4 regions of the Lysinibacillus sp. COL-1 genome follow, and region 2 is predicted to be linked to each of the others. Evidence: riboswitches for the same ligand, from Rfam matches in the RefSeq annotation. Region 2 holds a riboswitch; each other region holds the start of a gene.
The links. A riboswitch is a leader RNA that binds a small molecule or an ion and turns the genes downstream of it on or off. The one in region 2 is predicted to bind cobalamin.
Positions count from the first base shown of each region.

Region 1: linked by a shared signal. The riboswitch ahead of AC6BKE_RS21480 ((2Fe-2S) ferredoxin domain-containing protein) and the one ahead of AC6BKE_RS18355 (hypothetical protein) in region 2 are both predicted to bind cobalamin.
Region 3: linked by a shared signal. The riboswitch ahead of nikA (nickel ABC transporter substrate-binding protein) and the one ahead of AC6BKE_RS18355 (hypothetical protein) in region 2 are both predicted to bind cobalamin.
Region 4: linked by a shared signal. The riboswitch ahead of AC6BKE_RS19140 (hypothetical protein) and the one ahead of AC6BKE_RS18355 (hypothetical protein) in region 2 are both predicted to bind cobalamin.

Region 1 is NZ_JCAWSJ010000004.1:2,652,642-2,660,997, reverse strand. It holds gene AC6BKE_RS21500 (energy-coupling factor ABC transporter ATP-binding protein) at 1-674, opposite strand, end outside; gene cbiQ (cobalt ECF transporter T component CbiQ) at 671-1,444, opposite strand; gene AC6BKE_RS21490 (energy-coupling factor ABC transporter substrate-binding protein) at 1,451-1,723, opposite strand; gene AC6BKE_RS21485 (energy-coupling factor ABC transporter permease) at 1,727-2,473, opposite strand; cobalamin riboswitch at 2,617-2,801, opposite strand; cobalamin riboswitch at 3,059-3,240, shown strand; gene AC6BKE_RS21480 ((2Fe-2S) ferredoxin domain-containing protein) at 3,388-3,759, shown strand; gene cobJ (precorrin-3B C(17)-methyltransferase) at 3,764-5,431, shown strand; gene AC6BKE_RS21470 (sirohydrochlorin chelatase) at 5,446-6,345, shown strand; gene cobK (precorrin-6A reductase) at 6,342-7,103, shown strand; gene AC6BKE_RS21460 (precorrin-8X methylmutase) at 7,116-7,775, shown strand; gene AC6BKE_RS21455 (cobalt-precorrin-5B (C(1))-methyltransferase) at 7,775-8,356, shown strand, end outside.
Region 2 is NZ_JCAWSJ010000004.1:2,004,051-2,012,406, reverse strand. It holds gene AC6BKE_RS18365 (GTP-binding protein) at 1-1,464, shown strand, start outside; gene AC6BKE_RS18360 (hypothetical protein) at 1,541-1,954, shown strand; gene AC6BKE_RS18355 (hypothetical protein) at 1,969-2,691, opposite strand; cobalamin riboswitch at 2,920-3,103, opposite strand; gene AC6BKE_RS18350 (GNAT family N-acetyltransferase) at 3,425-3,862, opposite strand; gene AC6BKE_RS18345 (8-oxo-dGTP diphosphatase) at 4,107-4,580, opposite strand; gene AC6BKE_RS18340 (PH domain-containing protein) at 4,798-5,178, opposite strand; gene AC6BKE_RS18335 (methyl-accepting chemotaxis protein) at 5,784-7,028, opposite strand; gene aspA (aspartate ammonia-lyase) at 7,203-8,356, opposite strand, start outside.
Region 3 is NZ_JCAWSJ010000004.1:2,160,802-2,169,157, forward strand. It holds gene metE (5-methyltetrahydropteroyltriglutamate--homocysteine S-methyltransferase) at 1-1,838, shown strand, start outside; cobalamin riboswitch at 2,010-2,202, shown strand; gene nikA (nickel ABC transporter substrate-binding protein) at 2,589-4,202, shown strand; gene nikB (nickel ABC transporter permease) at 4,273-5,226, shown strand; gene AC6BKE_RS19075 (ABC transporter permease subunit) at 5,228-6,040, shown strand; gene AC6BKE_RS19080 (ABC transporter ATP-binding protein) at 6,037-6,825, shown strand; gene AC6BKE_RS19085 (ABC transporter ATP-binding protein) at 6,836-7,636, shown strand; gene AC6BKE_RS19090 (DUF2089 domain-containing protein) at 7,916-8,281, shown strand; gene AC6BKE_RS19095 (SHOCT-like domain-containing protein) at 8,295-8,356, shown strand, end outside.
Region 4 is NZ_JCAWSJ010000004.1:2,172,071-2,179,911, forward strand. It holds gene mmgD (citrate synthase) at 1-2, shown strand, start outside; gene AC6BKE_RS19115 (bifunctional 2-methylcitrate dehydratase/aconitate hydratase) at 101-1,534, shown strand; gene prpB (methylisocitrate lyase) at 1,709-2,623, shown strand; gene AC6BKE_RS19125 (acyl-CoA dehydrogenase FadE) at 2,668-4,335, shown strand; gene AC6BKE_RS19130 (enoyl-CoA hydratase-related protein) at 4,352-5,137, shown strand; gene AC6BKE_RS19135 (enoyl-CoA hydratase/isomerase family protein) at 5,152-6,216, shown strand; cobalamin riboswitch at 6,352-6,539, shown strand; gene AC6BKE_RS19140 (hypothetical protein) at 6,740-6,940, shown strand; gene AC6BKE_RS19145 (hypothetical protein) at 6,980-7,636, shown strand.

The sequences.
Region 1 (8,356 bases), 650 kb from region 2:
GGGTCTCCGTTATAAATGATATTCCCTGCCTCCATGACAATGATTTGATCCGCCCATTCATAAGCAAGGGGAATGTCATGGGTAGCAAGTAAAATGGTTCTTTCGCCGTCTTCTAATTTACCTAGGTACTGTAGAACTTGGGTAGCATAATAATTGTCAAGGCCTGCTGTTGGCTCATCTAATAAGAGGACAGAGGGCTCCATCGCTAAAACACCTGCCATCGCCACACGCTTTTTCTGACCTACGCTTAGAAAGTGAATAGGTTTTTCGAGTAAATCGCCTATTTCCGTTTGCGCAACAGCCCATGCTATTTTTTCTTCGATTTTTTCGGTAGACCAGCCAAGATTTAGTGGTCCAAATGCGATATCTTGCTTGACAGTACCTGAAAAAAGTTGATGATCCGCATCTTGAAAAACAATGCCAACTTGCTGGCGAAGTGCCTTTAAAGCTTTTCGACTATATTGAAGCTCGTTGCCATCAAAAACAATCGTCCCAGCTGACGGTTGTAAAATACCATTAAGATGCTGAAACAATGTTGATTTTCCAGCGCCATTATGACCAAGGATGGCAATTTTTTTTCCTTTTGGAATGTGTAAAGTAATGTCTGACAATGCCTTCGTACCATCTGCATAGGCATAGGACAAGCGGTTTAGTTCAAAATAGAATGCTGTCATGAGAAGTACCCTCCATATACAATGAGGAATAGGAATAGTGTCGCTATGCCTAGCCAATTTTTCTTGCTATAGGAGCCCATCTCTTGCCAGTAGACGGCTTCGCCACCCCGTGACTGCATGGCATTATTAAGCTCACGACTACGCTGAAACATTTCAGCAAATAGCGCCACAATAAGCATGGATACGGAGCGTAGCCATTGCATTGGAGAATGATAGCCAAGACGCGCTTGCTGGGCAAGATGTATTCTGTACATGCTTTCTAAAAATATAAAAATAAAACGATAGGTTAGTTCAATAAGCTCAACCAATAAAGAGGGCAGCCGCCATTGTCGGAGCACATAGCAAATCCCTTGTACGGATGTGGTCAAAATTAAAAAGTATAAACAACTACTACTGCCAAGGACAATAAAGAACAATTGTTGGGCGGACAGGGCACTTGCTTTTCCGATGAAAATTGTCCAATTCATCCACGTAAAAGACCACAGATGGGCAGGTAATACATGAGTTGCTGGTGTGATTGACAGCAAGATGGATACAAGACTTGTTAGTAAGAAAAATCCAGGTAGCAATAATAACTTAACATAGTAGGTAAGCGGAATTTTTGCACCTAAAATGATAAAAGCACTCATTACAAAAAATGTAATGAGTGAAAGTCGTTCATCTCTCATGATGAGCGTAACGAGAAGTAGACCAATTGAAAATATCATTTTTTCTAGCGGATGAACGGACGCTAGCTTATTAAGATACGCATACTTATCAATGAGTAACATAACGGGTTAACCTTCTTTATGCTTGCCGCGCATATAGCCGATGAAGTAGCCAATAAAACCAGCTCCAATAGCTGCCTGTAGCACGAATAATAAGCTTTCAATTTCACCACTTGGTGGCTCCCATAAGCTTTCAAACCACGGTTCATATTCTGCATTGATTTCGCCAATGGCTGCTTCTGCCTCTCCATCAGCACCACCAAATTCTGCACCTTTTTGTATAAACAATGGGATGATAGCTAACAGCACAACAATCGCTAATAGTAATAAATTTCGTTTCATCTACTAATGTGCCTCCTTTGTTGAGAAAACACGCAACATTTTTAATTCGCTGACATTGTACTTTTTCAAGAAATTCATCACAATGACCGTTAAAATTCCTTCACTCACCGCTAACGGAATTTGAGTTAAGGCAAAAATACCTGCGAACTTTGTAAACGATGCCATAAAGCCGCCAACCTCTGAAGGGAAGGCTAATGCTAACTGTACAGAAGTCACAACATATGTACCTAAGTCACCAAGCATCGCAGCAAAAAAAACAGCTAGTGAAAATGACAACCCTATTTTTTGAGCCCCTTTAAAGACAAAGTAAGCAATAAATGGGCCTACAATCGCCATAGAGAAGGCGTTCGCTCCTAAAGTGGTAATCCCACCATGTGCTAATAATAAAGATTGGAATAATAAAACAATCGTTCCGATGACACTCATAGCGAGAGGTCCGAATAAAACCGTTCCAAGTCCAACACCAGTTGGGTGGGAGCAACTACCTGTAACCGAAGGGATTTTTAACGCCGACAGCACAAAAGCAAAGGCTCCTGAAAGACCTAAAAGCATTTTGGTTTCAGGGTTTTCTTCAATTGTTTTGCGAATGGAGCGCAATCCTAGAATAATAAATGGGATAGAGATGACCCACCAAAAAATAGCCCATTCGATTGGTAAAAAACCTTCCATGATATGCATGGCAAAGGCACGTTTTGGCACGAGTAAAAAGGCCAATAAAAAATAACTAAGTTTCCACCATGAAAATTTCAAAAGCTTTCCTCCTTACTAATAGATTTTTAGAATGTAGCGTGCGTAAATAAAAAAGCACTTCTCCGTTGTTGGAAAAGTGCATAGCTAAAAAAGCAAATAACATTCTCATCTGCTAAGCCGCACACCTATCCTCGTAGGCTGAAACGATCACATATTTTTCGGCAGGTCTCCTGGCTCTAGTTCAACACTTTATAGGTCTTCCCATCCGTTGGACAGTGACATGTTCTATAAAGCTCCCTAATACAGTGGCGGGACCGCGCCGGACTCAAACCGGCTTCCCTTTTAAGCAAAATGATAAGTATTTTACACCGAAAAAACATTAAGTTGTGAGATTTCACGACAAAGTGTAACATGATTTTCCATAAATATGCTATATTTTTTTAAAAAATATTTTCAATTGAAGGTCAATAGAGAAGATTCTGATAACTACTGAATTGTCATAAATAAGGAGATATTATAATTTTTATACCCGGTCTACACACAAAATTGATAAAATTGTCATAAATTTTTATAGAAATATTGAAATTTTAAAATAATGAGATATGATAGAGACAGTTTTCTATTCTATAAAGAAGATAATAAATTTCATATAAAACGTCGATAAGTGCTCGAATAACTCGAGATAATAGGGAAATTGGTGAAAATCCAATACAGCCCCCGCTACTGTAATAGCTGATGAAATCGCAAAGCCACTGGTGCAAACTTGGGAAGGTGCGATAGTAAAATGAAGCTTAAGTCAGGAAACCTGCTTATTTGATTGTGCATGCAAACTTTTCGGAGGGAGAAGTTGAAGCAAGAGCGAGTACCTGTATTTTATTTTATTCGTTTTTATTTGGCTTCTACAAAACCTTTACTCTTCGTAATTAGAGTAAAGGTTTTTCTTTTTCCAGAAAGCAAATGAGGGGAGACAGAAGATGACAACATGGAATTTAGAGGGGATGAAAACACATCTCTTTATTTGTAATGGTAGTAGCTGCATGAACAAAGGTGGGGAGGAAATTACCCTAGCTATTCGAGAAGAAATACAACAGCAAGCACTTGATCAAGAGATACATACAACAAGAACGCGCTGTAATGGACGATGCAAGGATGCTTGTGTGGTCATCGCCTATCCGCAAGGGAATTGGTATCGTGTACCATCAACAGAGCATGCTAGAACACTTGTACAAGATTTACATCATGAATCCTTATACAACGAACATGTCTTTACACTTCGTGAAGGTACATTACAGCGTACAGCACAAACGACAGCCATTAAAGGGATCGAAAAGGTGAAAGAGGGGTAACAACATGGCGCAAAAAGGAAAAATTTTCGTAGTGGGCTTTGGACCTGGAGACTTTAAGCATATTACGACACGGGCGGTAGAGGCATTACAACAAAGTGATATGATCATAGGCTACAAAACCTACGTGGAGTTGATTCAAGATTTAGTCAGTGCGAAGTCGATTGTCAGTACTGGAATGACCGAAGAGGTGTCCCGTGCGCAGGAAGCGGTGCGCCAAGCAGAGGCTGGAAGCATTGTCTCAGTCATTTCAAGTGGTGATGCGGGTGTCTATGGTATGGCGGGATTAGTGTATGAGGTATTGATTGAGCTAGGCTGGACAGAAGCAACGGGGATTGAGGTAGAAATTGTCCCTGGTATTTCTGCCATCAATTCATGTGCTAGCTTACTTGGTGCCCCGATTATGCATGATGCCTGTACGATTAGTTTAAGTGACCATCTAACACCATGGAATTTAATTGCCAAGCGCGTCGAGGCAGCCGCTATGGCGGATTTTGTAATCGCTTTATACAACCCAAAAAGCGGTCGCCGAACAAGACAAATTGTCGAAGCACAGCGCATTCTCTTAGAATATCGTTCGCCTGACACACCAGTAGGACTTGTGAAAAGTGCTTACCGCGATCGTCAAGAAGTGACGATGACAACATTAGCCGAAATGCTGGAGCATGACATTGGAATGCTGACGACAGTCATTATTGGTAATTCGTCGACATTTTTCTATGACAATAAAATGATTACACCACGTGGCTATCAACGTAAATATACATTGGGTGAAGAAAAACAACCCTTACGTCCACATCAACGTTTACGTGAAGAAAATGAACCTTGGGCAATGAACCAAGAGACAGGGACTGCACGACAAGACTTTACAGCAGATCCTAATGCAGGGCGTTTTAATAAACCCAGTGTAGCCGCTACGCCAAAGCCAAAAAAAACAGCACTTGAAATGGCTACAGCGGCACTCGCAATGGTGAAAGGAACAAGTGCAGTCAAAGTAACGCCGAAACTTGTACAGCAAAAAATAGAATCCATTTTTGAATTAGCTGTAAGCCCAGGAGTGGTGAATAAGTTTTTCACACCTCAGCAAATGATGACGTTAGCAGAGGTCGTTGGGGAAGAGGGGACGATGGAATATACACCAGACCATCAAATCCATTTGAAAATCCCAACGACTGCCCCTGAACGTATCACGGAGAAATTACAGGAAGTAGGCTTTTTATTAGCGCCGATTGGTGATGTGCTATCCTTGAAGGCTTGTGATTTTTGCTATGGTGAAAAGGCCGATTCGATTCCCTATGCAGAAGAAATACAACAAAAATTAGGTGGAATGTCTTTGCCGAAAACATTAAATATCGGTTTTAACGGCTGTGGTATGGCCTGTTACAGGGCTGTATTTGATGATATTGGTATTGTCTATCGCAAAAGTAAATTTGATGTCTTTATTGGGGCGAAGCCAGTTGGTCGTACGGCCCATGCAGCACAGCCTGTTGTAGAAGGGTTGGAGCCTGAACAACTGATTCCACTAATTACAGATATTATTGAAGAATATAAAGCAAATGCTCACCCAAATGAACGTTTATTTAAATATTTTAAACGTGTGAAAAAGATATTGCATTTTACGTATCAAGATATGTCTTCCAAAATAAAAGTAGAGCCAGCTCCGTGCGGCGACTAGTGAGGAGAAAAGAGATGAAAGCTATTTTATTTGTCGGCCATGGGAGCCGTTTAGCAGCAGGAAATGATGAGGTACGTACATTTATTGAACAAATGACACCGCGTATTGATGCACAATTTTTAGTGGAAACATGTTTCCTAGAATTTGCTTCACCGAACATCGAAGAAGGCATTACGAATTGTGTGAAGAAAGGGGCTACAGAGGTTCATGTAATTCCGATTATTTTACTTCATGCAGGCCATTCAAAGCTGCATATTCCAGCAGAGATCGAGCATGCGCGTGAGCATTATCCGAACATTACATTTACCTATGGTCAAACCATTGGCATTCATGATGAAATATTTACGATTTTACAAGATCGTCTAGCGGAAATTGGTTTTCATTCAGAACAAGAGCAACAAGATACAGCCATTTTATTGATTGCACGAGGTGGCAGTGATCCATCTGCAAATGGTGATTTTTATAAAATTACACGACTTTTATGGGAAAAATTACCTGTTAAATATGTGGAAAGTGCATTTATGGGCGTAACAGATCCACGTGTTGAAGAAGGTATTGAACGCTGTGTTAAATTAGGTGCGAAAAAAATCATCATGCTCCCATACTTTTTATTCACAGGTATTTTAATGGAACGTATGAATGATATGTGTGTGAAGTTTAATGAACAATATCCAGATTGTACTGTTCAAATTGCCAATTATTTTGGCTACCATGAACGTTTACAAAATGTTCTATTAGAGCGTATTGAACAAGCGATAAATGGTACATCTACAGGCATGCAAGATTTAGAAAATTATCGTGCCTATGCGGCAGTTCATGGACATGCCCATCATCACCATCATCATGATCACGATCATGGACACGACCACCATCACGACCATGACCACCACCATGAAGAGGAGCCAGTAAAATGATTTTCATGTTAGCAGGGACGAGTGATGCAAGGGATCTAGCCCTTGCCCTGCAAAGCGCAGGACATGCGGTAACAGCTACCGTCGTGACTGATTCGGCAGCCTCTAGTCTTGCTGACGTTGGCCTACCACATTTAATAGGTCGACTGACAGCTGAGGAAATGGCAGCCATCATAACAGAGCAAGGCTATCAAATGGTGGTTGATGCCTCTCATCCATTTGCTGAGGAAGCTTCTAAAAATGCAATGGCAGCGGCCGAACAGGCACAAGTTCCTTATATTCGCTATGAGCGTGCCCATGAACACTATGCGCATCCTCTCATTACGATAGTGAAGGATTATGAGGAGGCTGCCCAATTAGCGGCAAAAAAGCGAGGTGTCATCATGCTGACAACAGGCAGCAAAACACTTGCTACTTTTACAAAGGTTTTACAAGGCTTAGAAAATACGAGAGTAATTGCTCGCATGCTTCCACGACTGGACAATATGGAAAAATGTGAGGCACTTGGTGTGGCACAACGAGATATTGTAGCTATTCAAGGTCCGTTTTCAAAGGAATTAAATGAAGCATTGTTTCGTCAATATGGAGTAACTTTGATGATCACCAAAGAAAGCGGTAAAGTTGGCTCAGTTGATGAGAAGCTTGAGGCAGCTCTTGCCTGTCATATTGAAACGATTCTTATTGCAAGACCAACCATTCAATATGGCCAACAATATTCAACATTTGAAGAAATATTACAGGCTGTACAACATACACTTTAGGAGGCATTATCCATGGATTTTAAAACAGATTTCAAACCATTAACGGTAGACCCAGATAAAATTTACGATTATAGTTTCTCGATTATTGCAGAGGAAATGGGCGATCATGATTTTTCAGAGGACGAGTGGAAGATTGTGCGCCGTATTATCCATGCTTCGGCGGATTTTGAGCTAGGTCGCAGTGTCATCATTACACCTGATGCAATTGAAGCGGGGATTAAGTCCATTCTTGCCGGACGACATGTCATTGCAGATGTTCAAATGATTGAAAGTGGCTCTGGTAAAAAACGTTTCCAAAAGCATGGTGGCGATTTACATTGTTATATAGCGGATGAAGATGTCGCAGTAGAAGCGAAAAAACAAAATACAACTCGTGCCATCATTTCCATGCAAAAGGCTACAAAATTACATGAAGGTGGGATTTATGCAATTGGTAATGCGCCAACTGCCTTACTAGAATTGATTCGTTTAATTAAAGAAGGCTTAGCAAAACCAGATTTAATTATCGGTATGCCTGTCGGTTTCGTGTCAGCAGCCGAGTCAAAAGAAGAACTGTTAAAACTCGAAGGGATTCCGTACATTACCAATGTTGGTCGTAAAGGCGGTAGTACAGTGACGGTTGCCGCGTTAAATGCCATCTCACTATTAGCGGATGAACAGGCGAAAAAATAATGGAGCGGAAGCCAAAAAAGGATCCCAAGGACATGCGTCACGGTTATACAACGGGAGCCTGTGCAACTGCGGTAACAAAGGCTGCATTGCTCGCTCTGATTACAAAGGAAGAGCAGGAGACGAGTACCATTCATTTACCGATTGGTCGGGATGCAACCTTTACAATTGAAAAATGCATATTTGAAGAAAATGCTGTCAGCTGTGAAACGATTAAGGATGCTGGTGATGATCCTGATGCGACCCATCAGGCGCTTATTGTTGGCACAGTGAGCTGGGCTGATACACCTGGAATTCATTTAGATGGAGGGATTGGGGTCGGGCGTGTTACAAAGCCTGGCTTACCAGTGCCTGTTGGCGAGGCAGCCATTAATCCTGTACCACGTAAAATGATTCATAGCACGGTTCAAGGGGTATTAGACGAATTTCACATTACACGAGGCGTGAACGTAGTGATTTCCGTACCTAAAGGAGAAGAAATCGCTAAAAAAACGTTAAATGGACGACTTGGTATACTTGGAGGCATCTCAATTTTAGGCACAAGGGGAACCGTCGTGCCTTTTTCGAGTTCTGCGTATATGGCA
Region 2 (8,356 bases):
CGTACTGATTATGTTTCAAGCAGCATCATGGAATGGTTGGCTGAGCGTAATGAAGAGCTGCTCGATGCCTTTTTGAATGAGTCATTGGAGCATGAGCAATGTCTTACTCAGCTACAGACCATGATTCAAAAGGAATGTGCCTTCCTCTGCTTTACAGGGTCTGCCCTAAAGGATGAGGGCATCAAGGAATTGCTTGCCCAGCTCCCTCTATTAACAGACACCCATTTTGAAGTGAATGCACCGTTTGAGGGGGAGGTTTTTAAAATTCGTCATGACGGCCACCAGCGTTTAACATTTATGAAGGCTATCAAGGGCGTTTTACATGTTCGGGATGAATTTTCGTTTGAAGAAGTGACAGAAAAAGTGACTGAAATTCGCCTCTATAATGGCAGTCGCTTTGATACCGTCCAAAAGGTTGAAGCGGGAGAGATTTTTGCTGTTAAAGGACTTAGTCAGGCCAATATTGGAGACCGCATCGGCACTACTATGCTGTCACAGCCCTATGAGCTTGTCCCAACGCTACAGGCAAAGGTTCAATATGAGGGCCATCAGCATATCAAGGAAGTGTTACAAATTTTCCGTTTACTAGAAGCAGAAGAGCCTTCCTTACGTGTGGTTTGGCAGGAAAAGTTCCAGGAAATCCATGTGCACATTATGGGCGTTATTCAGTTGGAGGTACTGATAGAAGTGTTAATGAAGCGTTTTTCATTAACGGTCTCCTTTGGCGAGCCCCAAATTTTATATATGGAAACCATTGTGACGACGGTGACAGGCTATGGTCATTTTGAGCCCCTCAAGCATTATGCAGAAGTTCATTTACTAATGAAGCCCAATCCGCGAGGAGTAGGTAATACATTTAGCAATGCCTGCCATGCGGATCATTTATCGGTAGGCAACCAACGCCTTGTTGAAAAGCACCTGTTTGAGCGTGATCACCATGGCTTACTCACAGGCTTCCCTCTGACAGATGTTCATTTTACACTGCTAACAGGTCGCGGACATAATGAACATACATCGGGCGGCGATTTCCGAGAAGCTAGTTTCCGTGCGCTACGTCAAGGACTTGAGCAAGCACAGAACATCCTGCTTGAACCCTATTATCGCTTTAAAATGAAGGCTTCGAACGACTTTATCGGCCGCATGATGAGCGACATACAGCAAGCTGCTGGCACATTCGATGACCCCATCTTATCCGAAACAGATGTTGTGCTAACGGGACGAGCGCCCGTCGCCACCCTAATGAGCTATAGCACAACCTTTGCGGCCTATACCAATGGTAAGGGCGCACTCACACTCCAATTTGATGGCTATGATGTGTGTCATAATGCAGAGGCAGTTATTGCACAGATTGGCTACGATAAAAATGCCGACCCAGAATACAGCTCCTCCAGCATCTTTTGTGCGAAGGGCAAAGGATATTCTGTTCCTTGGCACGAGGCACAAGCAGCCATGCATTGTCTGTAAGTAGGTGATCCTGCTCGAGCGAAGCCGTTTGCTTGCGCGGGTGTTTACTTGCTTCGAGCGAGAGTATTTACCCTGTTTGCGCGAGTATTCCTTGCTGGAGCGAGAGTATTTCATCTGTTTCCGCAAGTATTCCCCGCTCGAGCGAGAGTATTTCATCTGCTTCCGCGAGTATTCGTTGCTCGAACGAGAGTATTTCATCTCCTTCCGCGAGTATTCCCTGCTCGAACGAGAGTATTTCATCTCCTTCCGCGAGTATTCCTTGCTCGAACGAGAGTATTTCATCTCCTTCCGCGAGTATTCGCTGCTCGAACGAGAGTATTTCATCTCCTTCCGCGAGTATTCGCTGCTCGAACGAGAGTATTTCATCTCCTTCCGCGAGTATTCGCTGCTCGAACGAGAGTATTTCATCTCCTTCCGCGAGTATTCCTTGCTCGAACGAGAGTATTTACCCCCTACCCTTCAAATAAATAAAAACAAGCCCTCCGTTTGATGGAGGGCTTGAGTTTATAATGCACCTACTGCTTTCTTTGTAGGACTGTGCACAAGGTATGCAGGCTCGACAATCACGTAGTCATGCGTGTTTGTGAAATCAACTAGCACTTTACCAGGATAACTTTTTAAAATTTGCAGTTGATCAATTAATTGCAGCAATAGCTCGTGACCGTTGCCACGTGGATGCCAGTTGAAATGGTAATCATTTAATGCCTGAACCGCTTCAATAAATTGGGCATATTCCTGCTGCACAAAGGCTATTAACTTATCATGTTGAGGCGCTAAATCGTGGATATATGTTTCATAAAAACGCATCACAATCGAGCATAATACATCATTGACACGTGCTGCACTTAAAACAGGCTTTGGCTCCAGTGACAGACGGTCAAGATTGGGCTTGGCACGTGTGGAATCAATGCGTGTAATTAAATGGTATGGCTCCCCGTTAACCTCATAGACAATCGGGTTAGTCGGCATATACATCATAAAGCTATTGGTCTTCGTTTTCAGTTGATCGGTTACCGCTGCCTTCGCAAAAAGATGCCCGTCCACATCCCCATTTTGTATCCAAATAATTTCTTTATTATATAAAATTTGCTCAAAGAAGCGATCATTGCGGATCAGCTTCGTTGCTAATAATTGGTCAATCAATGATTCGACCGCCATTCTTGTTTTCGCTTTCTTGGCAACTTCTGTGCGTGGCTGCTTACAAATGGTCATATCTAAAGAAGTCATACATGCATCCCCTTTGCGTACATAATGTCAAAACAAAAAGGACTTCCTACCATTTTTGAGGAAATCCTTCGCTTATCTTCGTTCATCACCCAATGCCAAACAAACCCTAAGTATGTGTAAATGAGCCCGATTGCGAACCCCTTCATTTACTTTGGGCGTTTGACGTACCGTGACGAACAGAGCATTCTGTTTTGTCAACATGCCACCTCCTATTCCTCGTAGGTTACTGGTGTGTACTCGTAACAGGCAGGTATCCTGACTCATGGTCATTGCCACTTTTCTCCTTCCCATCATTTGACAGTGGTTGCTGAAAAGTCGCTCACATTTACAGTTGCGGGACAGTGTCGGATTCGCACCGACTTCCCTTTTAAGCAAATTGCACGCAATTTACACCTATTACTACACGCTATTCAGTTGGTAAGGAAATTTGCGAAAATTCTCTATTCCTTAGCTAATCATTGTAAAGTATTGTATGTCCAAAGTCAATTTATGCTAGAAAATACTAATTATTTCAAAATAATTCCATGTAAAATGGATGCATAGAATACTAGGTTTTCCTCATGTCACACTGAGCATCTCTTTAATTGCTTTCTGTAAAATGATAATAAAGTTATTTCTAATCAAAAAATACAAAAATTATATTATAAGAAGGCTCTTTAAAGTTGTTTAAATCTTGTTCAACTAGCCCCGTTAGTTCAACAACTTCTTGAAATCAATTCTTGTGTAGGTTTTATTATAGGTAAGAGATAGGTTCGTAACCGTGTTTGCTAATTAACTTTATCATGTTGGGATTTTCTATCGGGCCAACACTCACAAATATTTCAGAATGTCCTAAACTCTTTGCAATATTTTCTCTATACCTCATTAAGTCTGAACCTATACCATTACCACGATAATCCTCTTTTACATATAGGTCACTTAATTTAGGAAGCAAAGTACCTTTTAATTTAAGAACTCCAAAACCTAATATAAGTGCGTCTTGTTCAGCAATTACCAAATATAATTCCTTTTTTGCAAATTGCTTTAAATAATCCGTGAATAGATCTTTATTATTTCTACTATCCCATAAACCCGATAAGTCGTTTTCATTCGCTAATCTGATTATGTAGTTCATGGTTACTGCCGCTTCCCTATTCTTTAATAAATCACTATTATAAAATTTCTTCTTCAACAATATGCACCGTTCGTTAAATAAACAAAAGGACGGTCAAGCACCTTTTATTTTAGAATTTTCTCTAGCTATTCTTAATCCCTCTCTACCATTTAGATATTGAAAGTTAAACTATTTAACAAAGTGGGTAAATTTAAGCCCCATTATTTATTCTTCACATATATATGTATTGAACTGACCTCGATGTTATTGAAAAGCGACTGCTCTATTGAACGATTGCCCCCTGTCAGTCCAATAACAAGTTTTAGGTGTGACGTATAGTAACTTTCCCTTCTTTATTTTCTTCGTGGTTCCATTCAACTTGAATCTCAAATGTTCCATCTTGAAAAAATAAAGGAAATCTTCTCCGTATCGATGGCTGCATAGGAAGTTTATATGCGTTCTCTATATCTACCCAAACCGCTTTCCCCTCTGGAGCATCCTTCAAGAGTTCACCCTTGAAATCCTTTGTTATGTAATTAAATATCATATATCTATCTTTTGCGACTGGATTAACATATTCATAAAGCCCTTTATAAATAAGGTTTCTAACTTCTAACCCCGTTTCTTCTTTTACTTCTCTGATAGCACTTTCTACAATACTTTCAGGAAATTCAACTTTACCACCCGGTGGAATAAAACCTTTGAAATGGTCGTGCTGTCTATCCAGAAGTAAAACCTTCTCTTCACTTTGAATCATACACACCGTCCATATTTTATAATTAATAGAATTACTCATAATTCACTCCATCTTTTTTAAATAAATATTACCATATATGTGTCCTTCTTAGTTAAACAACTTTATTATCTCTTAACACCTTCTCTACATTATGTGCCTGTTTCGTAATCGGAACTGGAATCCCTTACACCCTTCACAAGGTATTTCCTCATCTTTATCATCCTTTCTTTGCACAACAAAAAAGCCTCGCATAAATGCGGGCTTTTAGTACCATACATTACGTCCCCAAAACATACTGCGCTAAAACACTTTGCACTTTGTAAATATTCGTCGCCTTGTTGAAGTTTTTTTGAATCGGTAACGAACTGCCTGACACCCATATTTTGAGCTCTGCATCTAAATCAAATGTCCCGGCTGTTTCTACTGAAAAATGAACGATATTTTTATAGGGGATGGAATGATATTCGGTTTTCTTGCCAGTCACCCCTTGCTTATCGATAAGGATTAATCGTTTATTCGTAAAAATAAACGTGTCTCTTATAATTTTATAGGCATTTTTGATTGTTTCGTTTGGAATCAATAAATCACGGACCTCCTCCTGTAATTTTTCTAAATTCACCTCGCTCGCATTGCCGATTAATCCATCAAATAAGCCCATCTCCTGGCCCCTTTCATTGTCATTTATTTAATGTATTACAAAGAAGATAGCGCTACGACAGGAAATAATGGTTTTATTGAGTCTATAAAGGCGAAGCATTGCACGTAATCATAGGCTCTCTACTAGCTATTGTTTAGGCTGTGATGAAGAGAGGGCGAGCTAGTTAAGGTTAGCATCTCTTTTGGTAAGGTAAATAGCGATTTTTTTAAAGAGTATGGGAATGAAGAATCACTCATATTATTCCAAGAAGCGATGGCAACAGCTGTCAAAAATGAAGGTGTTGTCAATATGGTGTAAATAGAGGATACGGCTAGAAACAAATATGGCTATCACCTTTGGTAAGGTGAAAAAGGACAAATCAGTAGCTGAATGTAGGTTAAGGTTACGCATACAATCTACGTGATCTCTAAGGATTTCACTAAGAAATTAATTACGTTGGTCCGCCAATAAAAAACACTTCCCATTCTAATGACAGGAAGTGCATTTCAAATTACTTATCTATCGCCTGAAACCACCTTTGTGCATAGCTATCTGTGGAGGCAAAATCATCTTGTTCTTAGATAACTATTCAGGGCTAAAAAACCTTGAAAATATGTTTTTCTTGCTTAAACCTGAAATTGATTTGTTAGCTTTTGTAAATTATCAGCTTGTACGCTTAAATCCTGTGTCACATGATTGACAGCTTGCATTGAGGCTGTTTGCTCATCCATTGAATGTAAAACAGCCTCTGTATAATGCGATAGCTTACCCATACCATTAGCAATCGTTGTCACAGAGGAAGCTACTTCATTGGCACTGCTAGAAAGCTGTTCAGCTGTTGTTGAAATATCTTCAAGCTGGCTCGTCATTTGACTAACATGCTGTGAAATCGTGCCAAAGGATTTTGTTGCTTCATCAATGACATAGACACCCTGCTGAACATTTTTTAAATCCTCCTCCACTGAGGATGCTACCTGTTTCGTGTCAGTTTCAATGCCCACTACTAAGTCCACGATTTGTGTAGCAGAATGCTTGGATTGCTCTGCTAATTGACGCACTTCCTCTGCCACAACTGCGAAGCCTTTCCCATGTTCTCCAGCTCGAGCTGCTTCAATGGCGGCATTCAATGCCAATAAATTCGTTTGGTCCGTAATAGCTGTAATCATCTCAGTCATCGATTTAATATCTGTCATTTTATTGGATAATTGCTGCATGAGTCCGCTCGTTTTTTCGGTTGAAGAAGAAATAAATTTCATTTGTTCCTTCGCCACATGTAAAATATTCGCTCCATTTCCTGCAATCTCATTGGCATCTTTTGCATGATCAAACACATCCTGAGTGGCTTCCGTAATTCGTCCGATTCCATCGACCGTTTCTTGCATAGCATTAGCACTATCATTGGCAGATTGTGCCGCTTGCTTCAAGCCCTCTGACGTTTTCTCCATTTGTTGATCGACTTCTTCCACAGCTACCGTAATTTCATTCGTACTTGCGGATAATTCTTCGATGCTTGCTGATAAATCTGTAGAGCTGTGCGCAATTTTTTGTGTCATTGTGCGTAATTGTTCCTGCATCTCTAAAAAGGATTGCGCTAGCTGAGAAATCTCACTCTTGTCACGAACCTCGATGACAACTGTATCTAATTGGCCTGCCGTAATACCCTGTGCAGCCTCTGTTAATTGTTTGATAGGCTGTATCACTTTGTAATGAACATATACGGTGTAAGCTAATGTAATGGCTATTCCTACGATGGTTAATACAGTCGAAAGCCATTCTAATGTCGTTACATTGGCTAAATCAATAAAGAGAATAATAATCATTAAGACATTTAAAACTGCAAAGCCAAGTAAACTCTTTTTTCGCAAACTCATTCCAAATTCCCCCAACTAAAATATGTCTTCCATACCATTATTATAGTTGAAAAATCCTAAAAATCATAAGGATACGCTCTCTTTTATAAGAACAAAGACACAAGTCTATTGATGACTGCATAAAAAAAGACTATAGACAGCTCGTAAAGCATGTCTACAGTCTTGATGTTGGAATTATTTTAAATTCATGATACTAGAGCCAGCAATACCTGGGTGTGTCATTTCATATGGATCTAATATTAAGTCTAATTGTTCGTTTGTTAAGACACCTTCTTCAATGCAAAGCTCACGAATAGAACGACCTGTTAGAATTGCTTCACGCGCAAGACGTGCTGCTACTTCATAGCCAATATGTGGGTTGACAGCCGTTAGTACCCCTACACTTTTCTCTACATATTCTTTCATGCGTTCTTCATTTGCTTCGATGTCTTTTAAGCAATTTTCCGTAAACGCACGGAAAACATTATTCATAATGCTAATGGACTGAATTAAGTTAAACACTAAAACAGGCTCCATTACGTTTAATTCTAATTGTCCAGCTTCAGATGCTAGTGAAATCGTATGGTCATTACCAATCACTTGGAAGGCAACTTGGTTCAGTACCTCTGGCATAACTGGGTTGACTTTACCTGGCATAATCGAAGATCCTGGTTGACGAGCTGGTAAAAGGATTTCTCCTAAGCCTGCACGAGGACCTGAAGCCATTAAACGTAAGTCATTAGCGATTTTAGACATATTAATCATACAGATTTTTAAAGCGCCTGATACTTCTGTATAAGCATCTGTATTTTGTGTTGCATCCACTAAATGTGTCGCACCTTTTAATGGTAAACCAGAAATTTCAGCAAGATGCTCATCAACGGATTTAATGTAATCTGGGAAGGCATTTAAACCTGTTCCAACAGCCGTTGCACCCATGTTCACATCATATAAATTTGGACGTGTTTGACGAATGCGTACGATATCACGGTTAATCACGCGGCAATAAGCTTCAAACTCTTGTCCTAAGCGAATTGGCACGGCATCCTGTAAATGCGTACGACCCATTTTAATGACATGTGCAAATTGCTCTGCTTTTTGATGGAAAACCGATTGCATATAATCCATCGTTACTAATAATTCATCTATTAAATTTAAAACAGCGATATGAATAGCTGTTGGGAACGCATCATTTGTTGATTGGGACATATTAACATGACTGTTTGGGCTTACTGTGTGATAGTCACCTTTTTCTTTCCCTAAAATTTCTAGGGCACGGTTGGCGATGACTTCATTAGCATTCATATTGATGGATGTACCTGCTCCACCTTGGATTGGGTCTACAAGAA
Region 3 (8,356 bases), 160 kb from region 2:
AGCCAACATTGATTGGTCCCTATACATTCTGCAAGTTAACAAAAGGCTATAGCAAATTCACACAGGTTGAATACTTATTAGCTCTAATACCGCTCTATACGCAAGTATTAAAAGAATTAGTGGAGGCAGGTGCAAATTGGATTCAACTAGAAGAGCCATCACTTGTCACATCCCTTGATCCGGAAGACATCAAGCTTGTGCAAGAGATTTACGACCAGTTAGCCGTTGCGGTTCCAGAAGCGAAAATCATGCTGCAAACTTATTTTGAAGCATTATGCGGCTATGAAACATTGATGACATTGCCTGTAGAAGGATTTGGCCTAGACTTTGTTCATGGCTATAAAGGAAATATGGCGTCACTTCGTCAATATGGTTTCCCTCAGGACAAAGTATTGGCAGTCGGGGTTGTTAATGGACGTGATATTTGGCGTTCCAACTTAGCGGAGGTCAATGCTACAATTCAGGCAATTGAGCATTTAAGTAATGCAGCAGAGCTATGGATTCAACCATCCAGCAATCTACAACATGTACCGATCACAACTGCTCTTGAAAATGAGATTGACCCTGTTCTGAAGCATGCTTTAGCCTTCGCAGATGAAAAGATTGTAGAAATCACGGAGCTAACTAAATGTAGACGAGATACAGAGGGTATCTTACAGCATAATTTTTCTGAAAGTATGAAGGCAATTGAGGCTCTAAAAAACCATCCAATCCGTCAAAACAAGTTGATTCATCAAGCAGTTCAAACTGTGACAACGCAAGATTTTGAACGACATAGTGAATTTGCTCAGCGTCAAAAAATGCAGCAGCAAGCGTTAGCGTTACCGCTATTCCCAACAACAACAATCGGAAGCTTCCCACAATCCGATGAGGTGAAAAGGAATCGTAATGCTTGGCGTAAAAAACAATTATCGAATGAAGCCTACGAGGCATTTATAGAGCAGGAAACAAAACGCTGGATTACGATACAAGAGGAACTAGATATCGATGTACTCGTTCACGGTGAATTTGAGCGTACAGACATGGTCGAATACTTTGGTGAAAAGCTGACTGGCTTTGCCTTTACAAAAAAAGCATGGGTCGTTTCCTATGGCTCACGCTGTGTTAAGCCACCGATCATTTATGGAGATGTAGCGTGGTCTTCAGCAATAACTGTAAAAGAGTCAGCCTATGCTCAAAGCTTAACAAAGCGCTTTGTAAAAGGTATGCTGACAGGACCAGTGACGATATTAAATTGGTCCTTTGTACGAGACGATCTGTCACGTAAAGATGTCGCTTATCAAATTGCATTAGCACTTCGCAAAGAGGTTGAGGCACTCGAAAACGCAGGTATTTCAATTATTCAAGTGGATGAGCCAGCTCTAAGAGAAGGTTTACCGCTACGAAAAGAAGAATGGGGAGCTTACTTAGAATGGGCTGTTAATTCCTTTAAGCTGGCTACAGCTAGTGTCAAAGATGAAACACAAATCCATACACATATGTGCTACTGCGAATTTAACGATTTCATCGAACCGATTAGTGCACTTGATGCAGACGTGATTTCCATTGAAACATCAAGAAGTCACGGGGAGCTCATTACATCACTGCAAGGGCAACCTTATCAAAAGGGCATTGGCTTAGGCGTTTATGATATTCATAGTCCTCGTGTGCCAAGCAATGAAGAAATGCTAACTATTATGAGAGATAGTTTACAGGTGTTAGATCCCCATCAATTTTGGGTGAACCCAGATTGTGGTTTAAAAACAAGAAAAGAAACTGAAACTGTTGCAGCTTTAGCTAATATGGTTGCTGCAACGAAAACATTACGCCAGGAAGTACAACAATCTATCTCGAGATAACGACATCATTTTATAAATCTACTACAACTACTACATCTTCTCTCCGAAATACAACAAAGACCAGGAAAAAAATGGACCTGGTCTTTTGTTGTTTCATTCTTTTAAGATTTTTATTATATTCAGAAAATAAAATTGACGTGAACAATCGAGCATGTTATGTTTATAACGAATTTCATAGCGATCATTACAAGTTTGAGTGAAAAAGACTTTCATTCAATTAAAAGGAAAATGGGTGTAAATCCCATGCTGTCCCGCAGCTGTAAATGAGGAGTTTTGTTTCAAATACCACTAAGTGATTACTTGGGAAGGTGAAGCAAAATCATGATTCATGAGCCAGAATGCCTGCTTGTAAGGAGATTCATTGATGATCTACGAAAGATAGGGAGATGGATGGAGGCTTACTCATTGTAAGTTTTTCTGTCCTTATTCTTTTTTAGAATAAGGTTTTTTTAGTTTGATTCAGCAAATGTTTTTGTAGTAGCACATACAGAAGACTTCTTTTTCTGAAGAAGATAAATAGTCAATGGCTGTTTAAATGCCCTCTGAACGTCAAGAAGCACCACGTCCTGTGGCAATGTCGGTGTGTCTAAAGCCTCTAGCTGATATCACAAACTTTGAAAAGGTGTCTGCACAATGCAAATCAACTTCTACTCGTTAGCTCGAAAAATTTGAACGCATTGTTGATACCTTCTTTCCATCTATCTATAACTAGATTCATTTGTACCACGAATAGAGATAGGAGACAGAAAAATGAGATTGACTAAGTATGTACTTCCCTTCATCCTTGTGTTAACTTTCAGCGTACTTGCTGGTTGTACAAGCACAGATCAAGAAAAGGGAGAGACAGGAACACAGCAAACAAATGAAAAAATGATAACAATTGGGTGGCCATTAGATGTCGGCCCATTGAACCCCCATACATATTTACCCAATCAAATGACCGCACAAGCGATGGTCTATGAATCCTTGGTGGAATACAACGACGATGGAACTGTTAGTCCAAAGCTAGCAGAAAGCTGGGACATATCAGAAGATAAAACTACTTATACTTTTCATTTAAGAAAAGGTGTTAAGTATTCAGACGGAACTGCGTTTAATGCAGATAATGTGATTCGTAATTTCAATGCAGTATTAGCGGATCGGGAAATGCATTCTTGGATGGGTATGGTCAACCATATGAAAGAGGTTGTGAAAGTGGATGATTTTACAATTCGCTTGCAATTAGATGAACCTTATTATCCTGTCTTAAACGAGCTTGCCTTTGTAAGACCATTCCGTTTTTTAGGGGATAATGGATTCCCAGCCGGAGATGCGACACAAGATTCGATCAAGGCACCTATTGGAACAGGTCCATGGGTATTAACCGAGTACAAAAAAGATGAATATGCTTTATTTAGTCGCAACGAAAACTATTGGGGAGAAAAGCCTCTCGTAAAACAAATTAAAGTTAAAATTATCCCAGATTCAGAATCGATTTCATTAGCATTTGAAAACGAGGAATTAGATTTAATTTATGGTCGTGGCATCATTAGTTTAGATAACTATACGTATTTAAAAGATAGCAGTAAATACAAAACCGCTACCTCTGAGCCTTTGTCTACGAAAGCGTTACTCTTCAATACTCAGTCGGGACCGTTAGCCGAATTAAAGGTTCGTCAGGCCATTCAATATGCTATCAATAAGGAACAAATGGTTGACAGTATTACACATGGTACAGAAAAAGTGGCTAACACATTATTTTGGGATGCCATTCCTTATGCCAATATAGAGTTAGCGCCAATCTTATATAATCCTGAAAAAGCGCAGCAACTACTAGATGAGGCAGGGTGGACGTTACAGAAGGGCGAAAAAATTCGTTCGAAAAACGGGCAACCATTATCATTAGATTTAATCTACATCGCAACAGATGCAATCCAAAAGCCAATGGCGGAATTAATGCAAGGTGAACTAGCAAAAATAGGGGTACAGTTGAATTTAGAAGGTGCAGATGTGATGGTCGGTCTTCAAAAATTAATGGATGATCAGGTGGATATTAATTTCTGGCGTACAAACGGACCACCAACCGACCCACATAGCTTTGCAAATGAGTCAGCTACGCCAAATGCTAGTGGTGTTTATGAGGCAAAATTAGGCTTACCTAACGCCACAGACATCGATACGAAAATCCATCAATTATTAGTGGGAACAGATGAAGAGGAACGAGTGCAGCTTTACACGGATATTTTATCCATATTCCATGATCAAGCACTTTTCTATCCTATCTCTTACGAAACAAATAATGTAATTTATCAACCATATATGAAGGATTTTGCTCCACGTGCATCTGAATATGATATTCCCTATGCACAAATGGATAAAGAGTAATAAAAAAGAGAGAGTATGTCTTGCAAAGACAGCTCTCTCTTTATCATAGGAGTGAGTAGGAAGTGACAGCATGTATGAATCGACATGGATGTTTTGTTTAAAAAGAATTTTGACTTTGCCGTTTGTCTTACTAGGAGTTTCCATCCTAACCTTTGTATTTATTCGTTTTGTACCGATAGAGCCTGCTGAGGTCATCCTACGATTGGCAAGAGTTGCTCCAACCGAGGAAGCTGTTCAGGCATTACGCGAAGAACTAGGGACGGACAAACCTTTCGTTCTTCAATATTTGCTATGGGGAAAAGGCGTTTTACAGCTAGATTTTGGTACATCCTTTGTGAGTAAATTACCAGTAGCACATGAGCTATTCGCGAAATTACCTGCAACAATTGAATTAGCTCTTGCCGCATTTGTCCTCATTTTAGTATTCAGTATACCATTAGGGATTATGAGTGCATTGTCTAAGTATGCCATCATCGATAAAATCATTAGATTCTTTAGCATATTGAGCGTATCCATTCCAACATTTTGGTTAGGTTTCCTACTGCTCTATCTATTTAGCTTAAAATTAGGGCTCTTTCCGACAAACGGAAAGGGCACACTCGCTCATTTAGTTTTACCAGCCTTCGCACTGGCATTGCCAACCATTGGTCTGTTCATCCAGTTTATTCGTTCCACTATCCAGGAAGAATTACAGCAGCAATATGTTCAATATGCGCAGCTAAGAGGATTAAAAAATTCTGTAATCCTCAAACGTCATGTGTTACGAAATGCTGCCATACCTTTGACTTCCTTATTAGGTATGACGCTCGGTAGTTTACTAGGTGGAGCTGTAATTGTGGAGCAAGTTTTTAGTTGGCCAGGACTCGGTAGGTATTTAATCGAATCCATTACGAACAGGGATTACCCCGTTGTACAATGCTATGTATTGATTATTGCTGTGATCTATGTGTTGACCAATCTATGCACAGATGTATTGCATCGTCTATTGGACCCTCATCTGATGATGAAGGACAGGAGAGATTGACATGAAGCGATTACGAAAAAGAAGAGATCCTATTCTAGGGTTATTTAGCTTATCCCTCCTTGTAATCATTGTCTTACTGGGATTGTTTGCACCCATTTTAATGCCACATGATCCGTTAGCTGTCGATATAACTAAGAAATTTTTAGCCCCTTCCTGGGATTACCCATTCGGTACAGATCACTTAGGAAGATGCGTCTTTTCTCGCATGCTTTTAGGTATTCGCTATTCATTAGGATCAGCACTCTTCATTCAAGTCGTTGCTATTGTTTTAGCTGTCCTACTTGGTGCCTTTGTAGCGTTGAAAAGAGGTATAATCGATGTGGTATTTATTCGAATATGTGATGTTTTATTAGCTTTTCCGACACTGGTACTTGCATTTGGACTTTTAGGTGTATTAGGCCCTAGCTTAAAAAATGTTTTAATAGCCCTTATTTTTACACAGCTTATTTATTACTCCAGAATGGTTCGAAGTTTATGTATTGGGATGAATGAAAAAGACTTTATTCAAGCTGCTAGGATTACTGGCACTACAGGCATTAAATTAATCATTCGCCATTATATCCCTAACATACTGCCAGCTATTGTCACGATTGTGGCGTTAGATATCGGGAAAGTCATTTTAGAAATCGCTGGCTTTTCCTTTATAGGTCTGGGCGTGCAGTCGCCGATTCCAGAATGGGGCATGATGGTAAATGAAGGGAAACAATATATCCGTCAGCATCCCGATTTAATGCTTTATCCTGGGCTTGCCATTGTCCTAGTGGTGTTATTGTTTAATCATTTAGCCAATCGTTTAAAGAAGTTTGATTCGTGAAAGGTGAAGTTATGGAGAAGGTTTTAGAAGTGAAAGATTTAAACGTCAAAATTGGGGAGAAAAATGTATTAACCACTATCAATCTGACAGCCTATAAAGGGCGTGTCTTAGGAATCATAGGAGAAAGTGGTAGTGGCAAGACCATGCTTTGCCATGCCATCATGCAAACATTACCATCTATCGCACAGGTGACACAAGGGGAAGTTCTTTATCAGCAGGAAAATTTAATGAATGTTTCGGCTACTCAATTAAGAGCATATCGTGGGCGGCATCTTTCGATGATTTTGCAAAATCCATCCGCTGCCTTCGATCGTATCCAAACGATTGAAAGCCATTTCAGAGAAACATTAAAGGCACACTTTAAGCTGACCAAAAAAGAAATGAGACAAATAGCTCTTGATGCCTTACATAAAGTGCATTTACCAAATCCAGAGCAGCTTTTACACTATTATCCTTTTCAGTTGAGTGGTGGCATGCTACAGCGAGTGATGATTGCCTTATCATTGGCGCTACAAGCCTCCCTCTATATTGCTGATGAACCAACGACAGCTCTTGATACGATCAATCAAAAACAAGTATTAACACTATTTGATCGTATTCGCGTAGAAACAGAAGCTGCCATACTTCTTGTTACACATGATTTAGGTGTTATTGCTGAACTAGCTGACGATGTGGCTGTTATGTATCAAGGAAAAATCATTGAGCAAACGAATGTCTATGATTTCTTTGATGCACCTCAGCATGCCTATACAAAGAAACTATTACAAGCAAGAATGCTATTTTAGAGGTGAAAAAATGACGCTGCTAGACGTGAAAAATATTGATATGCATTACGCTCAAAGACCATTTCTATTCCAGCGTAAGCAGGAAGTTCCCGTATTACAGAAGGTGTCATTCTCACTTCAGGAGGGGGAATGTCTAGGAATAGTCGGTCAAAGTGGTTCAGGAAAAAGCACATTAGGTCGTATTATTTTAGGAATCGAACGACCAACAAACGGGGAGTTGCTCTTTCAAGGTGTCAATTTATACGAAGCACCAAGCAAGCATAAAAAAAGAATACGTAGAGATTTACAGGCAGTTTTTCAAAATAGCTATCATTCATTTAATCCGAAACAGACGATTTTTGAAATACTCGAAGAACCGTTTCTGAATTTCGAAGATTTTAGCAAAACAGAGCGACAACATAAAGTAAGAGAATTACTAGACTGTGTAGAGTTAGAGAGGGCAATGGCTCAAAACTATCCTTCGCAGCTTAGTGGGGGACAACAGCAACGAGTCAACATCGCTAGAGCTCTTGCGCTAAAGCCAAAATTAATTGTCTTAGATGAAGCGATTAGCAGTCTTGATATGATTTTACAAAAAAAGATTATACAGTTACTACAAACACTTCAAAAAGAGCGACAGCTTGCTTACATTTTCATTTCGCATGATTTACAGGCAACACGTTTTATGTCAGACCGTATCCTTGTCATGCAGCATGGTCGGCTAGTGGAGGAGATTGGAAAGGATGGAGCATATCAGCATCCCGCTTCACAACAATTATATCATGCTATTTTGCCTTCACACCCGCGAGAAAGAAAACATAAAACGAAATGATCATAATATAGAAAACACGTATACAATGGTCATGGAGGTATGGGCTGGGGAAAGGTAATGATAGGGGCCAGTTGGATTACCTCATTTGCTCCAAACATTAGTAAGAGTCATCTATTAAAGAAACGCCATTTTGCATTAGAATGGCGTTTTTCTTTTTATTAATAATATTAATTAACAAATTAACTTTATTGATATTTTCATTGAATAAATTAATTTTATTATTTACTTTTTTAAATTATTTGGTATATAATCAATTTAACTTAAAGGAAGGAGTTCACTATGGCTTATCAAGTAATCACAAATTGTCCTGTCTGCAGTAAAACATTGAAAATTACGAAGTTACAGTGTTCTCATTGTCAAACGACGATTGAAAATGAGTTTGAATTGTCGAAGCTAGCATCCTTATCACAGGATCAGCTTCATTTTGTGGAAGTATTTTTAACATGTCGAGGGAATATTAAGGAAGTAGAAAAGGAACTGGGCATTTCGTACCCAACTGTGCGAGGCAAGCTAAATGACATTATCTCATCCCTTGGTTATGTCCAAAAGAAGAAAAATGAAGTAGACGAGAAAAAAATTGTAAGCATGTTGGAAAATGGCGAAATAACAACTGATGAGGCCATAAAACTCTTAAAAGACGAATAGGGAGGAATGCTACATGAAAGAGGAAATTACTAAAGTGTTAACCATGATTCAAGAGGGAAAAATTGATGCTGATAA
Region 4 (7,841 bases), 170 kb from region 2:
AATCAAGTTTTAACAACTCGCCATAGAGCTGATGGGCATTCTGACCAATGCCTATCAGCATACTAGTATATCAAATTCATGCCTTGAAAGGAAGATATAGATGATTAAAACAAATGACATATCTAAGACAGATCAATTACTTACAGATATTGCGGATTACGTAGTAAATACAACTATTACAAGTGAAGAAGCATACGAAACGGCACGCTATGTATTATTAGATACATTAGGGTGTGGCATTTTGGCCTTACAATATCCTGAATGCACGAAACTTCTTGGCCCAGTAGTACCAGGCACAGTCGTTCCCAATGGTACACGAGTTCCAGGCACTTCCTATGTTCTTGATCCTGTAAAAGGTGCCTTTAATATCGGTTGTATGATTCGTTGGCTGGATTACAACGACACTTGGCTTGCGGCTGAATGGGGACACCCTTCCGATAATTTAGGGGGCATATTAGCTGTGGCTGATTATTTGAGTCGCGTGCGTGTTGCTGAAGGGAAAGAGCCACTTAAAATGAAAGACGTATTAGAAATGATGATACAGGCCCATGAAATACAAGGTATTCTCGCATTAGAAAATAGCTTAAATCGTGTTGGGTTAGACCATGTACTGTTTGTCAAAATTGCGACAACAGCTGTTGTGACAAAGGCATTAGGTGGCACTCATCAGGAAATTGTCAACGCCTTATCAAATGCTTGGATTGATAATTCGAGCCTACGAACATATCGCCATGCACCGAATACGGGTTCTAGAAAATCATGGGCTGCTGGTGATGCAACAAGCAGGGCAGTACACTTAGCCATGATGGCTGTGAAAGGCGAAATGGGCTATGCAACGGCCTTATCTGCACCTGGCTGGGGCTTCCAAGATGTTCTCTTTAATAAGCAAGAATTAAAGCTTGCTAGACCACTAGCATCTTATGTGATGGAAAATGTTCTATTTAAAGTTTCTTATCCAGCTGAATTCCATGCACAAACAGCTGCCGAATGTGCCGTTCATTTACACAATGAAGTGAAAAATCGTTTACAGGACATTGAACGCATTCAAATTACGACCCATGAATCCGCTATACGAATTATCGATAAGGAAGGACCTCTTAATAACCCAGCTGATCGTGATCACTGTCTTCAATACATTACAGCAATAGGGCTTATCTATGGTGATATTACAGCAGACCACTATGAAGATGAAGTGGCTGCAGATCCACGTATCGATAATTTAAGAAATAAAATGGTGGTTGTGGAAAAACCCCAATATACAATTGATTACCTAGATCCTGAGAAACGTTCGATTGCCAATGCTGTTCAAGTTTATTACAAAGATGGCACATCATCTGAGCTTATTGAATGTGAATATCCTTTAGGACACCGTTTCCGTCGTGAGGAAGCATTCCCTCAAATCATCCATAAGTTCCAGCAAAACATTAGCACCCATTATTCTCAAAAACAACACAGCAAGATTAATGAAGTTTGTGCTGATCAAGCACTTCTTGAAAATAGTGCTGTTCATGAATTCGTTAATTTATTTGTTTAACTTCTTTCAGGAAATTAAAGCCTCTGGCGAATGTCACGAATCGGGAAGGAGTTAATAAAGGATGTTAGCCTAAAATCCTCCCATCCTTGCGATAACGGCTAACTGACCTGCATCACAGCCGCTTTCGGACGTAAATATGCCGAGGCATCATTGATTATTAGGAGGTTTTTATAGATGGCGTGGATTGTAAATGAAGCAATAGCACAAAAACAATTGGCTGAACAATTTCGAACACTCATTACTCGTTCAACGATTTTACAAATCCCAGGAGCTCATGATGCAATGGCTGGCTTAATGGCTAAAAAAGTTGGCTTTGAGGCATTATATCTTTCTGGCGCTGCCTACACTGCCAGTAGAGGCTTACCTGATTTAGGCATGATTTATTCAAATGAAGTTGCACAGCGTGCGAGCGAAATTATTCGTGCGACTAATTTACCGCTGCTAGTGGATATCGATACTGGCTTTGGTGGTGTCTTAAATGTTGCCCGCACAGCTCGTGAAATGGTAGAGGCTGGAGTAGCTGCTGTACAGCTAGAGGATCAAAATCTTCCAAAAAAATGTGGTCATTTGAATGGGAAAACACTCGTTGCTCAAGAGGAAATGATACAAAAAATAAAAATGATTAAACAAATAGCTCCTACGTTAGTAATTGTTGCCCGCACAGATGCAAGGTCTGTAGAAGGTTTAGAGCAGGCTATTTTAAGAGCTAAAGCTTATGTGGCAGCTGGGGCAGATGCCATTTTTCCAGAGGCTCTCCAAACAGAAAAGGAATTTAAACATTTTGCTAGTGAGCTAGATGCTCCGTTATTAGCCAATATGACTGAATTTGGACAAACACCGTATTATACGGCTAAGGAATTTGAAAAGATGGGCTATTCGATGGTTATATATCCCGTTACATCGATGAGAGTAGCAGCCAAAGCCTATGAGCAAGTGTTTGGCTTAATAAAAAAGACAGGGACTCAAAAAGAAGCTATTGAGGATATGCAAACAAGAAGTGAATTATATGAAACCATCTCCTATTACAAATTTGAAGATTTAGATAGTGAGCTGGCGAAAACCATCTTACCTAAAGAGGAAATAAAGTAGGAGAAAAGTTTACTTTTCTCCTCTTTCTTTCAAGGAGGACTAGCATGGATACATTAGAAAACAAAAGGACCATTTTTACACCTGAGGACTTTCAGGAGGAGGAAGGGCTCATAGCAAAAACCGCAGAGCTGTTCATCAAACAAGATGTTGCCACTAATATGGCAGCTATTGAGCAGCATCAATATGACATCACTCGGCGGTTATTTCAAAAAGCTGGTGATCTTGGTTTACTAGCCATCGAAATACCCGAGGCCTATGGAGGGCTAGAACTTAATAAAAAAATTTCCGGGTTAGTTGCAGAAAGAATGGGCTATGGCAGCTCATTCAGTGTATCTTACAATATTCACGCAGGAGTCGGCACATTGCCCTATGTCTATTTTGGCGATGCGTCCCAAAAGCTGAAATACCTACCAAAGCTGGCTTCAGGTGAATGGATTGGTGCTTACGCTCTGACGGAGCCAGACGCAGGCTCAGATGCACTACATCCCAAAACAAATGCCATTTTAAACGAGGACGGCTCTGCATGGGTAATAAATGGTGAAAAGCAATGGATTACCAATGCACAGCTAGCAGATCTCTTTGTTGTTTTTGCGAAAACGAGTGAAGGCATGACTGCATTCATTGTAGAACGTACATTTAGCGGTGTATCTATTGGACAAGAAGAGGAGAAAATGGGCATTAAAGGATCCTCGACAGCTACGCTTATTTTACAGGATGTTGTCGTGCCGAGGGAAAATGTTCTTGGCGAGGTTGGAAAAGGCCATAAAGTAGCGATGAATATATTGAACATGGCACGCCTAAAGCTAGCTTTCTCCAACATCGGCACTTCCAAGCAGGCACTTCAGTTAGCTGTAACGTATGGTAGGGAACGGAAGCAATTTCACCAGCCAATCGTTCATTTTACCATGATACAGGAAAAACTTGCGGATATGGCAACCTCCATCTATGGGGCGGAAAGTGCTGCATACAGGACAGCAGGAGAAATAGATGATGCGATGGAAGTTACGGATAAAGAGTCAATGGTTCAAAAAATAGCTGATTTCGCTCTGGAATGCGCACTCAATAAAGTCAATTGCTCAGAAGTGCTTGGGAAAATTGTAGATGAAGCTGTACAAATCCATGGTGGCTATGGCTATATGCAAGACTACGAGGTTGAACGCTTATATCGTGACGCTAGAATTAGCCGTATTTTTGAAGGAACAAATGAAATCAACCGTTTAACAATGGCGAAGCTACTATATAAGAAGTATTCACAAGCAACCTCTACCGAAAATGCTCCAGTAGCATATCAACCAGCAGAAAAGAATCAGCAATACATCCGTCTTGCCAAGTACTTAATGCAAATAGCCATCGCTGTCATTGCTGACGCACAGATTCAATTGGAGCAAGAGCAGGAATATATGCGTCTGCTAGCTGATATAGTAAAAGATATTTATGTTATGGAAGCTTCTTTACTGCGGACGGAAAAGAACGCATGTGACAATATGAAACATTTGATGACAGATATTCTTTGTCAAGAAGGCTATCGTAAAATAGAAAAAAGGACAATCGACATTATTTGTGCTGCTGAAACAAATGAACAAAAGCGAAAAACAAGGTTAGATCATATTCAGCGCTTAAACATCCCACTCCATCAGAATCTCTTTATGAAAAAGCGAGAGATTGCAAGAGGGATCATCAACAATCCAAAATCGATCAGTTCATTATCATAAACAGGAGGGAAAAATCATGGTTGATACATTTGCCAATGTTAGTAAAGAAGATTCCATCACGCTTATTCATTTAAATCATCCACCAGCAAATACGTTGTCATCAGCTTCTATTGAACATCTTCGTGTCATTTTTAAAGAATTAGCTGAGGATGAAGAGACGAGAGCCATCATTGTGACCGGCTCTGGACGATTTTTTGCTGCGGGAGCAGATATAAAGGAATTTGTTGCTGCCTTTGGGCAACAGGATAGAGCATTACAAATGGCTGAGGCAGGCCAAGCGCTATGTGATGAAATTGAAGCCATGAAAAAGCCTGTTATTGCTGCTATTAATGGGCCAGCCCTTGGAGGAGGACTAGAGCTAGCGTTAGGCTGTCATTTCAGGATTGCTTCAAGTAATGCCATTGTTGGTTTACCAGAATTAAAGCTTGGCTTACTGCCGACATTCGGAGGCACTCAACGACTGAGCAGAATAACAACGCAAGCAAAGGCTCTACAATTAATTTTAACAAGCAAGCAATTAAGTGCTGATGAAGCACTACAACTAGGTATTATTCAAGTGGTGACGGAGCCAGATGAGCTTCTGCCAACTGCCAAAGCCCTTGCTCAGTCTTTTGTTGAGGGCAAAAGTATGACAAGTGTATCCCGTACAATTGAATGTATAATTCAAGGTGGGAAGGATCATCTCCAAAAAGGGTTGGAATTAGAACGAACACGCTTTGCTGAGTTATTTTTAACAGCGGATGCTAGAGAAGGCGTTCAAGCGTTTATAGACAAAAGACAGCCCAACTTTAAACATTTGTAAGGGAGGAAACTACTATGACAAATGAAGTAATATTTTCCGTCAGTGAGGGTGGCGCAGCAAGCATTACGCTGAATCGTCCTCAAGCTTTAAACTCACTTTCTATAGAAATGCTAAAGCCCATTGGTGAGAAACTAAAGGAATGGCAGGCGAATGATCAAATTCACTTGATTATTCTAAGAGGTGCTGGCGAAAAGGGCTTTTGTGCTGGGGGTGATATTAAAACACTCTATAAAGCTCGCTCCAGTCAGGAAGCTTTCCAAAATGCCGAAATCTTTTTTGAGGAAGAATATCACATAGATAGGGCAATCTATCACTACCCAAAGCCTATCATTGCTTGCCTTGATGGCATTGTCATGGGAGGTGGGGTTGGTTTAACGTATGGGGCTAGCCACCGAATTGTGACAGAGCGAACAAAATGGGCTATGCCAGAAATGAATATTGGCTTCTTTCCTGATGTTGGAGCTGCCTATTTTCTAAATAAAGCGCCTGGCTATGTAGGATATTACTTAGCTTTAACAGCTTCGATCATCCAAGCTGCAGATGTTCTCTTTGCTAATGGTGCAGATAGCTATATGACGAGCGATCATTTACACGCATTCCTCACACGCATTGAACAAACGAACTGGCATACAGTGGAAACTAGCACAGCTCTAAAGCAATTAATAGAGGACTATTCAAGTACACCAACAGCAAACAGTGAGCTTGCCAGCCTTCAAAATGAAATCGATCAACATTTCTCAAAACATACAGTGGAGAAGATAGTCGAATCCTTAGACAATGACCCAAGCAAATTTGCACAAGAAACAAAGCAGTTGCTTCTATCTAAATCTCCATCATCCTTAAAAATTACATTAAAGCAGCTGATAGATGCTCAACATAAAACGGTAGAAGAATGCTTTGCGACTGATTTAATCTTGGCAAAAAACTTTTTAAATCATGAGGATTTCTATGAAGGGGTTAGGTCTGTCGTCATTGATAAGGATCGAAATCCTCAGTATATCTATCAAACATTCGCTGATTTTACAGATGATATACTTGAAAAATTCTTTCAAGACAGTAGTGAAACCGTAAAGAAGTAAGAACAATGACATCTTCGCTCAATAAATGCTGAAACCATCTACTTGTTAAGAGGTAGGTGGTTTCTTAAGTGTTGTTCTGTAGATTTTCATAGGGTTTTGTCAGAGAACGTAGAATGATATGTTATACTATAAAAAACGGAATAAAAGGATAAAGGTACAAATTCAATAGAATTTGTTTAAAAGGGAAGAACGGTGAAAAGCCGTCGCTGTCCCGCAACTGTAATTGGGAGCACATTTTAAAAACCACTGTTATGTATGTAATGGGAAGGGAAAAATGTGTGATGATCATAAGCCAGGAGACCTGCCTTTATCTAGTACAGCCAAAACCTACGCGGATAGGGGGTGTTGAGTGTGACGAATTACCTTCATCATACTCATAGTGCGACAACCAAAAAAAGAGTCTTTATTCAATATAGACGACTTATTTTATATTGGTTGAAGAACTATGAAGTATGTCAGTCATAGCTAGCATCTTCCCATTAGGGCAAGATGTTTTTTTTATGAATAAATAGGGGTGAACAAGATGACATCACATTCAATTTCATTTTATATAAATCAGTTAAAGCAGCAAATTATGAACAACCTTTCTGGTGAGCATATTAGGCCATTACAGCTTTATATTAGGAAGTTAATAGAAGAAAACCCAAATGATTATACATCTATTAATGATGCCTATTTAACGATCAAGCATGAATTAATCGAGACATGTCATGATAGTAGATAAAAAATCTGAAGTGAAGTGAATAATTAAATGGAATGCAAAATGAACAAATCTGAAGACATAATGGACAACATAGATATGAATCAAAAAGTTTTATATAGAAAATTGGATCATTTTGAAATGGAAAGAGGCTTGGTATTAGAAAGTTTAGACATTTTTCTAAGATGGAATCAACAAACACAATACCTTTCTGAAGACAAGCTTCAAAAGCTTTGGATGAAACTGGTAAGGAAGTATAAATTCTCTCTCGATGAATGGGAAAGAACTGCTGGTCATACAAATATCCATGCTTATCTAGTGAAGGAGCAAGGACATGGGTTACAAAAGTTGATGCGCTTTTACAAAGATCGCCACGGCATAAAATGGTTGGAAAATGCATTTCATTATGGAATGTCATTGCTCATTGAAGTTGGAAAAATGCCTGGATTAGAAATGTTTTTCCTAACAAATTTAATATGTTACAGATGGGAAAAGGATTATTTAGAGGATGCAGATGTTCAACAGTTTTTTTGTCATTCAATAAATGGTAAAGTGAAGGAGGTCTATGAAAGTTTCAGGGCTTTCGATCAAGAACAGAATCTGTTAACCGCAACTACTCTCTATAAACTTTTATCAAAATATAATCCTCATTTTCAAGTGAATTCGGCAGCAACGCCTGAATTTTATAAGGAATTGTCCTTATTTGTCGAAATCGAGTAATCCATACGTTCGACATGTCAAACAGTCTATTATTCTTTAGAATATAGGCTGTTTCTATGTGAAATACGCTAGTATATTTAATGCTCATAGATCCGTAGTAACAGAAAATCTCGTACATAGTTTAGATACACAATGAATTAAGATATAAATAATAGATGGAGAAATTCCTTCGAAAGTTATGATTAAAAATAATGAATAATCAAAA